One region of the Tigheibacillus halophilus genome, then DNA from elsewhere that is predicted to be linked to it. Evidence: predicted binding sites of a transcription regulator. Region 1 holds the regulator's gene; each other region holds the start of a gene.
What was found. Region 1 encodes Rex, which represses fermentation and respiration genes when NADH is low (regulators of the CRP and FNR family bind a similar motif). Its sites were predicted from a motif close to TTGTGAAATATTTCACAA; they were not measured.
Positions count from the first base shown of each region.

Region 2: ACFSMW_RS11805 (hydroxymethylglutaryl-CoA synthase) is a predicted target of Rex. The motif match lies at 2,792-2,809, and genes of this name have one in related genera.
Region 3: qoxA (cytochrome aa3 quinol oxidase subunit II) is a predicted target of Rex. The motif match lies at 3,274-3,291, and genes of this name have one in related genera.

Region 1 covers NZ_JBHUIZ010000016.1:6,968-11,961, reverse strand. The annotation lists gene groL (chaperonin GroEL) at 1-63, opposite strand, end outside; gene groES (co-chaperone GroES) at 112-396, opposite strand; gene ACFSMW_RS17960 (CPBP family intramembrane glutamic endopeptidase) at 762-1,475, shown strand; gene ACFSMW_RS17955 (YdiK family protein) at 1,481-1,681, shown strand; gene ACFSMW_RS17950 (nuclear transport factor 2 family protein) at 1,789-2,841, opposite strand; gene ACFSMW_RS17945 (redox-sensing transcriptional repressor Rex) at 3,018-3,659, opposite strand; gene moaC (cyclic pyranopterin monophosphate synthase MoaC) at 3,661-4,155, opposite strand; gene ACFSMW_RS17935 (ABC-F family ATP-binding cassette domain-containing protein) at 4,382-4,994, shown strand, end outside.
Region 2 covers NZ_JBHUIZ010000012.1:116,999-121,992, forward strand. The annotation lists gene ACFSMW_RS11790 (YibE/F family protein) at 2-775, opposite strand; gene ACFSMW_RS11795 (YibE/F family protein) at 772-1,878, opposite strand; gene ACFSMW_RS11800 (cysteine hydrolase family protein) at 2,092-2,664, shown strand; gene ACFSMW_RS11805 (hydroxymethylglutaryl-CoA synthase) at 2,943-4,115, shown strand; gene ACFSMW_RS11810 (S8 family peptidase) at 4,274-4,994, opposite strand, start outside.
Region 3 covers NZ_JBHUIZ010000012.1:197,438-202,431, reverse strand. The annotation lists gene qoxC (cytochrome aa3 quinol oxidase subunit III) at 1-282, opposite strand, end outside; gene qoxB (cytochrome aa3 quinol oxidase subunit I) at 263-2,233, opposite strand; gene qoxA (cytochrome aa3 quinol oxidase subunit II) at 2,273-3,145, opposite strand; gene ACFSMW_RS12150 (hypothetical protein) at 3,659-3,928, shown strand; gene ACFSMW_RS12145 (DUF1646 family protein) at 4,121-4,994, opposite strand, start outside.

The sequences.
Region 1 (4,994 bases):
TGTATCTACACCGCGTGCCATTGCACGACGAGCGTCTTCACTGAATTTAATTTCTTTAGCCATATAAAATGCCCTCCCTATGATTCATTCAAGTTTATTTCAATCGTTCTATTAACCAACAATAGCCAAAATGTCATTTTCGCGAAGAATTAAGTATTCAGTGCCTTCGTATTTCACTTCGGTGCCGGCGAATTTAGAGAAAATGATATGGTCTCCTTCTTTTACTTCCAGCGCTACTTTTTCACCGCTGTCAGTAACTCTGCCGGATCCAACTGAAACAACTTTGCCCTCCTGCGGTTTTTCTTTTGCAGAGTCTGGCAATACGATTCCGCTTGCTGTTTTTTCCTCTTGTTCTACGAGCTCGATGACAACACGATCTCCTAGTGGTTTAATCATGTAGACAACCTCCTTAATTCCTATCAAAAAGTATTTTTTAAATTTAGCACTCAAAGCAACTGAGTGCTAACACCATTATTATAATAATTAATTCTGTCTGAAATTGCAAGCATTGCACTTCAATTTCGTTCTGCTTTTTTAGACAAATCTCGCAGCCACCCGTTTGACAATTCCCGAATCGCCAAACGAAAAATCTTTTTCTTTTTTTGCTCTGGATGACCACAGTCGCCTCCGATATCCGTAATATGTTAGAATGAATTATATTATAGCATTGTGCATGATAAATAAAGTTGGATTTGAAATAAAAAATGTTCAAGCACATACAATGAATAGATGATTCCAATTTCGAAAGGGACGGTTATACTTTGACAAAACGCTATTGGTGGGTAGTCATTTCCTACGTGATTATGCAATTTTCCGTAATTCTTGGCGCCCCTTTATTTTACTTTCTATTTAAACTGACAGAGGCCGAGGCAATCATTTACTTTACCATTTTCAGTTTCCTCGCCGGCCTTGTCGTCTTCCTTCTATTGATGAAACCGGATATGAAGGAAGGAGTATCCCCGGACGCATCCGCCACAGGCACCACGGTTGGATGGATAATCGGCGGCGTATTTATGGCACTGGCAGCACAAGCTTTAGCTGCAAATATTGAAATCCATGTATTCGGTATAAAAACAGAATCGGAAAACACGAAAAATATCATGGATATATCAAAAGCATTTCCAATATTCTACGTCATTCCTGTGTTGATCGCACCGATTTTGGAGGAAATCCTGTTCCGAAAAATCATCTTCGGAGCATTGTATAACCGCACCAATTTTTGGATAGCCGCATTGATTTCATCAGTCATTTTCGCTGTTATCCATCAAGACCCTAAACACATTCTGGTGTATGCTTCTATGGGGCTCACATTTGCATTTCTATATGTCAAGACAAAACGGATTATCGTTCCAATCCTTGTTCATATGGGGATGAACACGACCGCAGTATTGGGGCAGCTGTTGTTGACCCCGGAAAAAATGGAAAAATTGGAACAGCAAATGAATTTCATACAGCAGCAAATTATTGGAGGATAACTTTTATGATTTCATCTCTTATCAGCCGGGCTATTTTATATTTCGCCATGGGGGCCTTATTCATATTTTTTGCGGTCCGCAGCGCGCATGACACGATGTGGAATATCACTACTATGTTATTGGCAGTGATTGCCACCTTGGATTTCGGCATGGGGTTCAAATTAATAGGATTGCATTTTAAACTGAAACGGGATCAAAAAAAATAACTTTTTATATAAAGCGTCCAGGCGATGGACGCTTTTTTGGTTGAACGAGACATTCGCTTTTGATTGAGACATGCTGTCTTTTCCAGAGTAACCCGTTTGATCGATTCCTATTTCACCTTTTTCAATACCTTTGTCAAATCCTGTTTGACTTCTTTAGGGACTTCATCCGCCCCTGAAGCACCGAATGTCACTGCGTACAAATCATTCCCTTTAAAGAAAACACGGCCGATTTGTGCCTGATCGATCTGGTCATCGTCAGCTTTGATAACCAATTCGAACATCGTTTCATTCTTCGTCGTATCGTAAACTTGCAAATCGAACTTGTCGCCGACCTGTGCTGTATACTGTTCTCGCACAAGCTCCATCCATTCCTTCGGTGAAAGCTCGCCCTTGGCACCTGCTACATATTCCAATGTAACCTGGTTATCCTTATATTTCCCATCAGCAATGGTGAAAAGTGCGGAAGCAAAGCCATCATCTTCAGTATATTCCGCTACCGTCAATTTCATGGCGATGGTTTGCTGCATCTGCTTTAGCTGATCTGCATATTGTCCGTCCATTTCACCATTATCAGCACTTGCCTGCGTTTCTGCAATCGTATCTTCATCAATCGGATTGCCATCCTCATCCAGATACGTCACATCGTTCGCCTGTGAGGCGTAAATTTTCCATTGGCCGTCTTCCTGGCGCAGTTCATGATAACCCTTCACTTCATTGTTTTTAAATTCGGGAATTGGTTCCTTCGCTACAGTCCGTTGCACATAACTCACTTTTGCTTTATCCTCGTTTTTCTCTTCTACTTTCATATCCGTGATTTCCATGTCCAGATCTTTGTCAATGATCGCTTCCATCTGTTGTCTGGTCGTATCGAACACAGGAGATCCACTATGGATCGTGTCCATGTACGCATCAAGGTCTTTATCTTTGTATGCTTGCAAATTAGCATCCAATACAGCAAATAACACTTCATCGCTAGCGACAGCATTTTCTTTTTCTTTGTCTGTCTCTGTTTTTTCTGCCGCAGCAACTTTACTGCCCTTTTCTTCTGTTTTCGTTTTGTCTTCATCCTTCTTATCTTTGCTGGCGTTGTCTGAACAGGCAGCAATAGCCAAGCTCAGTAATAGCATCACGCAAAGAGCCATCAGTTTTTTACCCCACATTGTTTGCACTTCTCCTCTACGTTTTTCTTTTTCTCACCAATTCATCATAGCCAATGCAAGCGATGAATAGAAGATGTCGAAAGTACCATCTTTTCAAAATATTGAGCCTTAATACCCATGACTATCCTGTACATAAAAAAACCTGGCAGCGAAAATCCGCTGCCAGGTTGTTATGCTCATATTTCTTCTTTTTCATTTAAAGGATAATGCTTCAGGAAATATACCAATGCCTGGAGTTCAACCGCCAAATCGATATGATGTACGCGAATATGACTTGGCACACTGATCCTGGCGGGAGTGAAATTCAGAATGCCTTCGATCCCGCAATTGACCAATCGCTCGGTGACAGCATCTGCGACCTGCGCGGGGATTGTCAGAATAGCCACTTTCACGTCCTTCAGTTTTTCTTCCAGCTCATCGATTGAATAAATAGGGACTCCTTCAACATCCTGGCCCGCTTTCTCAGGATCTGCATCGAATGCCATCACGATTTTGGTGTTATTATTTTTCAAGAAATTATAATGTAAAAATGCTGTACCTAAATTACCAACACCGATGATTGCCACATTCGTCAATTCATCCTGGTTCAATGTTTTACGGAAAAAACCCAATAAATATTCTACATTATAGCCATATCCTTTTTTGCCTAAAGCGCCAAAATAAGAAAAATCTCTGCGAATAGTCGCTGAATCAACCTTGACAGCCAAACTCAGCTCCTTAGATGAAACCCGTGATTTGCCTTGATGCTGTAAATTATTTAAAAAACGATAATAAAGCGGCAAACGCTTTGCAGTGGCTTGTGGAATTTTGCGTTCCATATTACTCCTCCTTCATGCCCCGATGGAAATCCCCGGATTTCCCGCCCTTCTTTTCCAATAAATATGTTTGGCCGATAACCATCCCTTTATCCAATGCCTTACACATATCATAAATTGTCAATGCCGTCGCAGATGCGGCTGTCAGCGCCTCCATCTCCACCCCGGTACTTCCCTTGGTTTTTACAAAGACTTCTATTTTCAATTCATACGTATCTCCCGCTTGCTCCCAGCTAAAAGATATATCGACGCCTTTCAGTGAAAGCGGATGGCACATCGGTATCCAGTCAGACGTTTTTTTGGCAGCCATGATTCCCGCTACTTGTGCAACAGCAAGTACATCGCCTTTTTTTATTGTTTGCTTCACGATGCCTTCATGGATTTCCTCATTGACGAAAATACTGCTTGCAGCCAACGCTGTACGTTCTGTGTCCGCTTTGCCGCTGATATCAACCATTCGGGCATGTCCCTGCTCGTTAAAATGTGTGAATTCAGCCATCTGTACCGTCATCCTTCCCTTCACTAATATGTTTTATTTCTGATATCATTTTGTCGTTCCCAATGTATAATAACCAAGAACAAAGCAAATAGTTCAAAAGATCTCATTCCTATTCTAGCAGAAAATCGTTCGGAAGTCGTGATTCTTTTCACAAAAGGATTGCCCAGTTGATTCCCTTTAAGATACACTGAGATGTGGGAGGATTTATCAATAGAGGTGAAAGCGTATGATTTTGATGCAACTCAACGGCATCTCCAAATCCTTTGGAGCCGATGAAATATTATCCGATATCAAATTGGAAGTAAAAATGAAAGACAGGATGGCTATTGTTGGCAGAAATGGAGCGGGAAAATCTACCCTGCTTCAGATCATGGCCGGCCTGCAATCGTATGACACGGGCGAATTTTTCAAACCGAAGGATGTCAGTACTGGTTATTTATCTCAGCATACCGGCCTTGAATCAGAGCATACCATTTGGGATGAGATGCTGGAAGTCTTCACCGATATTCTTCAACAGGAAAAGAAACTTCGCGAGTTAGAAACAAAAATGGCCAATGCTGCGGCTTTGAGTTCCAATGATTATGAACAGCTGCTTAAAAATTATGACCAGCTGCAGCATGCCTTTGAAAAAGCCGGCGGCTACAATTATGAGTCAGAAATTCGTACAGTACTGCACGGGTTGCATTTTGGTGATTACGATGAAGCCACCGTGATCAATGAACTCAGCGGCGGTCAGAAAACACGATTGGCACTCGGTAAATTGCTTCTTGCAAAACCAGATATATTAATATTGGATGAACCGACCAACCATCTGGATATTGAAACACTGACATGGCTGG
Region 2 (4,994 bases), on a different contig from region 1:
TCTATCTGTTTTGTGATTTTTCCCTCATCCTCACCAGATAATATGCGTTCATCCACGCAGCAATCGGGATGATGAGTGCTATGCCGATCCCTGCACAAAATATGGTTAGTATCTCAGCACTGAACACCTTTGAATTGATGATTTGTCCAAAGGAATAAGACAAGTCCTTGAACCAAATAAGCAATCCCAGATAACCGCCGATAAAGGCGAAATACAGTGTATTCGTATTGGTACCCAGGATGTCACGGCCAATCCTCATCCCGGAAGTAAACAAATCCTTTCTGTCAATATGCGGATGATGGTTGAAAATCTCCTGCATGGGCGATGTGATAGAGATGGCGACATCAGTGATCGCACCGATCGTACTCATAATCACCACGGCAGCGCCAACCTTTATGAAATCAACACCAATATGAAGGGAAAATACGCTCAGTTCCTCTATCTCTTCCTCGCCAAATCCTTGTATCATCGCTTTTTTTGTCAATATAAATATAAAGAAAAGTAAAATGATAATGGTGGCAAGTGTCGAGAGAAAAGCGGTAATTGTTTTGCTGTTTACGCTATTGATGAAAAACAGGTTGATACTGCTGACCACAGTACAGGCAATCACTGTCAAAATAATCGGGTTGATATGGGGATCATTCATAAGAAATACAGTGAATAATAGTACTACAAAATTCAGGAATAAAGAAATGAACGAACGGGCACCTTTTCTTCCGCCAACCATGACCATGAGGATGAATAATACAATCGCCAGCACCAGTAATGTGTTCATCGTTTCACCCTCTTTCGATTAACGAAGAAAATAGTTGTATACAATCCGATCGGTATCGTCAGAACGATACCGATGCCTCCAGCAAGGGCTCTGGCCAATTCCAGTGAAAGATTCATGGAAAGGGTGAACCCTAATGGTGAGGCGTTTTTCAGATATAAAATAAGCGCTGGGATGGATCCGCTGATATATGCGAAAAACAAAATATTCGTCATGGTGCCCATAATGTCTTTTCCAATATCCATACCCGATGTTTTTAGAGCTTTTATCGAAACGTCGGGATTCTTTTGGTACAGCTCGAAAACGGAGGATGACATGGTTATCGCCACATCCATCACTGCACCCAGAGACCCGATGAATAGTCCCGCCATGAACACAAGCTTATAAGGCCGGGTAAGAAATTGCATTTCTTCATAGTGCATTCCGTTTTCGGACGTCACCCACATCACAACGACAGTGACGATTAGAGAAGCGGCGGTTCCTATCATCGTAGCGATGATGGCTGCGTATGTCTTTTCATTGAAACCGTTGACGAGCAATAAGGAAATGACGGTAAAGAGCACCGCAATGATTCCGCAGATCCAAAGCAGATTTGTATTCGAGTTGCTTACATAGATATCCAAAGCATAGGAAAGTAAAATGGCATTCACTGCCAAACTGATACCGGAGAACAGTCCCTGTCTCTTGCCGACAGCCAGTAAAATGAAGAAAAATAACCAGCCTGCGAAAACGATATATGTATCCCGTTTAACATCCTGGATGCTGCCGGTTAGGTGGGAGCTCTTTTTTGTTTTATCTATCGTAACAAATAGTTCATCGCCAACATCATAACGTTGATCATAAGCTTTTGATAAAGAGTACTGATTCGTGAGTTGTATGAGTTGTCCTTTATCTTTTCCATTTTTCAATTCCGCTGTGATATGCTGTGTAGACAGCTTGTCTTTATTATGCCGGCTGTCTTTCACATTTGTCGTATCTGTGACCTTTGTTTGAATAACCTTTGCTATCGGCCGGTCATAAAAGGTCTCATTATGGGTAACAAATATGAAAGAAGCAGCGCAGCAAACTGCTAATATGATGAGAAAACAAATTTGTTTATAATTCATAGTTTTGAATGCGTCAATGATGTGTTTCAACTTCAAGCCTCCAGCTTTGTCTGCTTCCTGTTTCCTGTATGGTATTTTTACTTAACAATGCATTTAGAATATCAATGTTGCTTTTGGCGGTCAAGAAAAGCCGTCAGAAAGTGAATGAATATAGGACAGGTTACCTTTTGTTTGGGCTGGGTTGGAACATGTAAACTGCTAGGAGGGCTAAACATGAAAGAAGCGAAATCAGTTTTACTTGTAATGGATTTGCAAGCGGGAATTGTGAAAGGAAATTTACAGGATTCAGCTGCACTTGCACCATTTCAGCAGGCGATACAGACTGCAAGGAATTCAGGAGTCCCAGTCATTTTCGTACGAGTTGCATTCCGAAGCAATTATCCTGAAGTGAGTGAAAAAAATAAAATCTTTTCCGCCATTTCCAAGCGCGGCGGCTTTACGGAAACAGACGAAGCGACACAAATTGTTCCAGAAGTGGCGCCGCTTCCGGAAGAGCCGATTGTGGTCAAGCGACGCTTCAGTGCGTTTTCCGGCAGTGATTTACAGGAAATTTTACGTGCTAAACATATTGACAAGCTTGTACTTGCCGGCATATCTACCAGTGGAGTGATTTTATCGACTGTTCGTGAGGCAGCAGATAAAGATTTTGAAATGGTCGTCCTTTCTGATGCATGTGCGGATTCAGATGTCCAGGTACACGACACTCTTATGCAAAAAGTATTTCCTAAGCAAGCCGAGGTCATGACAGTCCAGCAATGGCAGGAAAGTTTACAATCCATGGAATGACTGATGTAATACTTTGTCTAAAGTGTCGCGAATGCAACCTTTGTTCCTGTCATCAGTTGAAAAAAGGAAAATCCTCATGAGCGCTCCTTCTTGCATGGACTTTTGTCTGACAGATGATACAATATATTTGTGATGTAATTCACGTAAAGGATTTATTTCATATAGTTGCAGACAGCTGCTCGAATTGGCGGTTACTCGATTGCAACCTGGAACTGCTTTTTACCATATAGAATGCATTAAATTACAAAAATAAAACCATTTTTACAGGAGAGCTGAAGATGAATATTGGAATAGATAAAATGGGGTTTTATTCTCCACATTTATACGTCGATATGAATGAGCTGGCTATTTCCCGAGATGTGGATCCGGGAAAGTTCACGGTCGGCATTGGCCAGGAAAAGATGGCTGTGGCACCGTTAACGCAGGATCCAGTTTCTCTTGCGGCAAATGCAGCTTTAGAGATATTGGATGAAACGGATCAGGAAAAAATCGACTTAGTCATTGTCGGGACTGAATCTGGCGTCGATCACTCTAAATCAATTGCTACTTATATCCACCCGCTTCTCGGATTAAATCCGCAGGCACGTGCTTTTGAAATCAAGCAAGCTTGCTATGGTGCAACTGCGGGCCTGCAAATGGCAAAGGGGCATATTGCACTGCACCCGGACAGTAAGGTACTGGTAATCGGTACGGACATTGCCAGGTATGGATTGCGTTCATCCGGCGAAGTTACACAGGGTGCCGGAGCAGTTGCAATGTTAATCAGCCGGGAACCAAGGGTACTTAGGCTTGAGGAGCATCATGCGTATCACACGGAGGACATCATGGATTTTTGGCGTCCAACGTATGCGGAGAATGCATTTGTTGATGGGAAATTTTCCAATGAACAATATATTTCTTTTTTCAATCGCGTGTGGGAACAGTATAAAGCAGCATCCCATTTGAAGCTGGCAGAATATGAAGCGATTTGTTTTCATATGCCATATACCAAAATGGGCTTGAAGGCACTAAGGACCATTCTGGAAGAAACAGATGAGGCGAATCGTGATCGTTTGCTCGCCAATTATGAAGTCAGCAAGACATTTAATAAAAATATCGGCAATATTTATACAGCATCCTTATATCTTAGCTTGTTATCCTTATTGGAAAATCAAGAAGGGTTGCCAGCAGGGGCAAGAATCGGGATGTACAGCTATGGATCGGGGGCTGTCGGTGAATTCTTTTCCGGAATTTTGCAGCCGGACTACCAAAAACAGCTGCATATCCAAAGACATGCAGATCTGTTTGCTTCCCGGAAGGAAATTAGTGTAACGGAGTATGAAGAAATTTTTCAGCAAATGCTCCCTGCGGATGGCTCGAAGGCAGATCTGGCGATAAACGAGGATCCTGCGGACATTGTACTGGCTGGCATCGAACATCATGTTCGCCAATATGTAAATAAAAAACAGTAACAAAAAGGCAACAGCCTCCCTTTGGGAGAGTTGTTGCCTCTTTGCATACTCTGGCTTTTGCAATCAATGATAAGTAACCTTTAGGTAAACTGAATATCACCGGATTAAGATATTTATCTTGCAAATAACAAGACAGCATTTATTTAATGAACGGAAGATCATTTCTTTACGGCCACTTTCGTTGCCTTGCTGATATTGCCAGCCTTATCCTTCGATGTTACGTACAGAATTGTTCCGGCTTTTTGCTTCTTGATTTTTATGTTGAAATTACCTTTGCTGTCAGTTTTTTTGGAGGCGATTTTTTTGCCTTTTTGCTTCACAACCACTGTTGCTCCAGTCTCTGTTTTTCCTCTTATGAGAGTGTCACGAGTGGTTATCTTGTTTACTTTAGGCGCCTTGGGCGGGATTTTATCTGCCACGACTATTTTAGCGGCCTTGCTTTGCCTTTTGGCGAGATCTGTAACGGTGATATGAAGCACAGTCCCGGCCTTTTGTTTTTTGATCTTGAGTTTAAAAGTCCCTTTATTGTTTGCTTTTCCGGAAGCAATGGACTTGTTGGAGTGATTCTTGATTTTCACCCCTAGATTAGCGAGTGTGGAGCCCGTTACAATAGTGGACTTATTGCTCACTGCTTTCACCTTTGGAGCTGGTGGCTTCGTTCCTTTTTTGACGATAATCTTCATGGTTGTTTTTGCTGAACCGTTTTCTCCTGAGAGGTGGAGTACAGTGTCAGCCCGCTGCACTTTTTTTATGCTTACTTTGAATTTTCCATTGGAATCAGCTGTGGCTTTGCCAAGTACCTGTTTCCCTTTTTTTATCGTAATGCGGGTCCCCTTTTTAGCAGAACCGGTCAATGAAATCATATTATCTTTAAGTTTG
Region 3 (4,994 bases), on a different contig from region 1:
GGTGATAAACGTGATTGTCGCCTTTTTATTACCAAGACGCATCGCATTAACTGCCAGCCCGATCATGAAACTACTTGTCAGCAGGACGAATGTTTCAATCAATACTGGCGTCAATTCAAAAATTTCACTGCCCGCTGGCCCGCTCCCCGTACGGTTAACCAGCGTAAAATATGTTGCAAACAAAGTTCCGAAAAGGGCAATTTCTGCTCCCAGGAATATCCAAAAACCCAATATTTTCAAGCGGTTCTGTTCCGTACTATATTCAAGCGAGTTGGTTTTCATCATGACTGTTCACCCCAGCTTTCTTTTCAGTTTCCATAATTTCTTCTACAGAAATATGGTAACCAGGATCTTTTTCAAACGAACGATACAACATACAGCCAAAGATTGCCAGTGCTGAAACAATTGCCGGAATCCACATGCCAAATACCATGCAGAATCCAAAGACAAAGAAGATCACACCCATGATGAACGGTAATCCACTATTGCTCGGCATATGAATCGGTTCATATTTTCCATTAAACAGCTTCTTGCCTTCTGTTTTTGTATCCCAGAATGCTTGCGTTGATTCTACCGTTGGGATGATGGCAAAATTGTACGCTGGGACTGGGCTATGTGTGGCCCATTCAAGCGATCTTGCATCCCAAGGATCTGATGTGACATGTCTTTTCGCATATCTGGTGCTCCAGTAAACATTGTAGACAATCAGAATGAATCCAATTGCCAACCCAAGCGCACCAACAAACGAAATGAGGTTTAACGGACCAAAACCTGTCGCAGCTGAATAAGTGTACATCCGCCGTGCTTGCCCATTCAAACCAGTGATGAACATTGGGAAGAAGGTGACGTTGAAGCCGACAGCTACAAACCAGAAAGCCCATTTGCCTATTTTTTCGTTCAGACTGAAACCGAAAACTTTTGGCCACCAGTACGTAAACCCGGCAATAACAGCAAATACAGTACCCGGAATCAATACATAGTGGAAGTGTGCGACAAGAAACATCGTATTATGGTATTGATAGTCGGCGCTTGCCATCGCAAGCATGACACCTGTCACACCGCCAATCAAAAAGATTGGTATGAAGGCCATCGACCAGAGCATCGGTGTTTTAAAAGTGATTTTCCCTTTATGCAGCGTAAGCAGCCAGTTGAACATCTTCACGCCAGTCGGTACAGCAATCGCCATCGTAGTGATCGAGAAAATACCGTTAACCATGACGCCGTGACCCATCGTATAGAAATGGTGTGCCCAAACCAGGAACGATAACGCAGAGATAGCGACCATAGAAAATACCATTGATTTATAACCGTACAAGTTACGTTTCGCGAAAGTGGAAATAATTTCACTATAAATACCGAATGCAGGCAAAATGACAATGTATACTTCAGGGTGTCCCCAAACCCAAAACAGATTGGCCCAAAGCATATCCATACCGCCATTTGCCATAGTGAAAAACTGTGTTCCAAATAAACGGTCCATCGTCATCAAGGCCAGCGCAACGGTCAATACTGGAAATGCGAAGACGATGATGACGTTTGTAATCAACACAGACCAGGTGAACATAGGCATTTTCATCAATGTCATGCCTGGTGCGCGCATTTTCAGGATGGTCACGATAAAGTTGATACCAGTCATCAATGTACCAATACCTGCGATCTGAATAGCAATCGCGTAATAATTCATTCCGACACTCTCACTGAATTCTGTGCTTGCAAGCGGGAAATACGCTGTCCATCCCGCATCCGGTGAACCGCCGATTACAAACGATATATTAAACAACATGGCTCCGATGAAAAACAGCCAGAAGCTAAGTGCATTCAGACGTGGAAAAGCAACATCTCTTGCACCGATCTGCAGCGGAATGACAACGTTCATCAAACCGATAATGAATGGCATAGCCATGAAAAGAATCATGATGACACCATGTGTGGTGAATATTTCATTGTAATGCTGCGCATCCAGAAGACCATTTTCAGGCATGGAGGTCTGCGCACGCATCAAAAGTGCGTCCACACCACCCCTGAACAACATGAGCAGCGCGGACAGAACATACATGATACCAATTTTTTTATGATCAACCGTTGTCAGCCATTCTTTCCAAAGATAACCCCATTTTTTATAATAGGTCACTCCAATAATGATTCCTAGCGAAACAACAACAATAGCAATTTGTGATGCTACGATCATCGGTTCATTATTTGGAACGGCGAACCTGGAGAAGTATTCCTTCATGTTGTAAACTTCCTTTCCAAGATACTATTGAAAAACACGTTACTTTCCGTGATCCATGTTCATATCCATATCTTTATCCATATTTTTCATATCCATTTCAGGAGCCGGCATGAAAGTCAAATGGGTGCCGGTATAGGTTTGCCGGCCGACATGCCCCTCTTTAAGCAGTGTTTTAAATTCTGGTTCTGTCAGTTTTTTCGCTGTATGATGAACATCTTTTACCCATTTATCAAAATCCTTCTGCGGCATTGCCTGTGTTTCAAATTCCATTTCCGCAAAACCTGAGCCGCTGAAATTGGAATTGCGGCCAAAATAAGAACCAGGTGTATCGGCAAGTAAATGCAGTGTATTAACCATGTCACTCATGGCGTATTTTTGACCGCCAAGCTGTGGAATCCACAGACTGGTTATCGGTCCATAGGAATACAGTTTGAATTCAATTGGACGATCAGTCGGGATATTGACATAGTTTACCGTTTCAATGTTTTGTTCAGGATAACTGAAATGCCATTTCCAGTTAGATGATGCCGCATATATGACAAGAGGTTCCTGATCTTCATATCCTTTCGCCGTTGCTTCCACATCACTCGTAGACTTTACGGTCACAACGGAAAGGAAGATAACAATCAGTATTGGAATGACAATCCAAATCGTTTCCAACACCTTGCTTCCCTCAATATGTGGCGGCGTATAATCTCCCCCCACTTTTGAAGCTCGGTATTTGTAAAGCATGAATATATATAGTCCAATTACGGCCACAACGATTACCGCCATGACAAGCATGGATAATTTGATAACATGTGCTTGCGTTTCCGCTACCGGGCCTTTTGGATCCAGTACTTTCAACTGACAACCAGACAATGTCGGCAGCAGCATTACAGCGAGACCAAGCATTACCCAAATCTTTTTCATGTTATTTCCCTTCCCTCTCAATCTGACCACCCGCTTTTATGTGAATATAATCACAATGTTATCAGTGGTTTTTTTCGCTTTTTCATTGCTTCATTATTTTATTCCTGTAAAAAATGTAAAACAATAGTTTGTGAACAACGTCACAAAACTGTCAATAATTTTTATCCATAATGTGACAAACATCACTTCGACCGACCAATCCCGATTTTTCTGTTTCTTGTATACAGAAAACAAGGCTATTTTTCTGGATAGCTTTCTTACCAGAAAAAACTGCTTCCCTTTCTTTTTGTTTGCTCCATTTTGCACAAGATATGAAACCGGAATAGAATATGCTTCGATGCTAAAAGCTATGAAAGAAAGGAGGAAAACAACATTTCATTATTCCGAGGTGACGCCCATCGATTATTTCATCGTTTCAGAAATAATAAGGGGGAACTCACAGATGATCCATATATTCAGGAAGCAGCGGAAATTTATCATTATTACACCGAAATCGAGAGCAGTACTTTACAAATGATTCGATACAGGATGATCAAGGAAAAAAATGGTGCTGGGGTAATCCCGGTATTGGTTGCAGCTATTCCATGGTTATTATTTTTGTTTTCCAAACAGCTGCAGGAATTTTTATTTCAGGAAGGAAGCTTGTGGTGGCTGCTTTTTTGTATCCTTTATCTGGTTTTACTCGTTGGAGGTGTCATGCTTCATTTTCGGGAGAAAGCATGGGCAGCTTTTCACATAGCAATGATTCAAGACATATTAGAGGAGAGGAAGAATTTCAAATGAAACTTCATGCAACAACATGTCGACAGCATTTCAATTGATCGATGGCGGCATTTTACCGGTTTACGTGGAGAGGGCATTTATCAAAACCCATTTAATAGCCAGCCATCTCCTTGATAAAGGAAAAATGGCTGGCTATTCTTACTGCGTACTCTGTTCAAATCCGATTAGCGCATTTCGCATTGATTGCACGTACTATCCAAACAGTATAATGACCACAAAACCGATGAACATGAAGATAAGACCGATTGGAAATGCAAACTTTGCATATTCCATACTTGTGATTTTCAATTTTCCTGCTGCAATGATGTTCGGAATGTTCCCCGGGATCAGCATACCGCCACTGATCAAAAGTCCAAGCAGTAAATCCCGAATGGTTTCACCATGCATGGCTGGACTAACTTCCGCCGCAGCCAGCGTGGCATTATCCAAAACAGCAGACAGCATGTTAATCCAATATAAAATCAACGGATCCAAATGAAGCAGGAATTTTTCTATGAAAGGCTGAAATCCCGCACCAAGAAAAGTCAATGCCATGACGAACAAATAGATTTTAAGACTGCGGAAAATGATTTCACCATAAGATTCTGTTTGAGCTACTGTTTCATTTTCATTGTCTCCCTTTACAAGATCGCTCATTTTTTTCGGTTTGACTGCAAAAGCCGCCAATAAGCCGAAGATGATGACACCCGGGACGACATAGGCCCCAATCAGGCGGACCAGATAAAAGAAATCTTCGTTCAATTTACTGACAACAATCGTCGATAGCGGCTCTCCGATAGGAGTCAATGCAGCACCAAGTCCAATTGCAAAACTCGCCAACACCACCAGGCGGATTTCGGATTTACGATCCAATTGCAGCACGCTGATGATGGCTACTAAAATAATTGCGGCAACAATTGCTGTAATCACACTGGAAATCAAACCTAGAATGATGACGAACAAAGCGATGAATAATCGATATGGCATCGCTCTGCTGACACCGAGTATCCCTTTTTCCACCGGCGTTTGAAACCAGCGGAATAACAGACCAGCAATCAATACTGCCAATGTGATATTTATCGGGTGC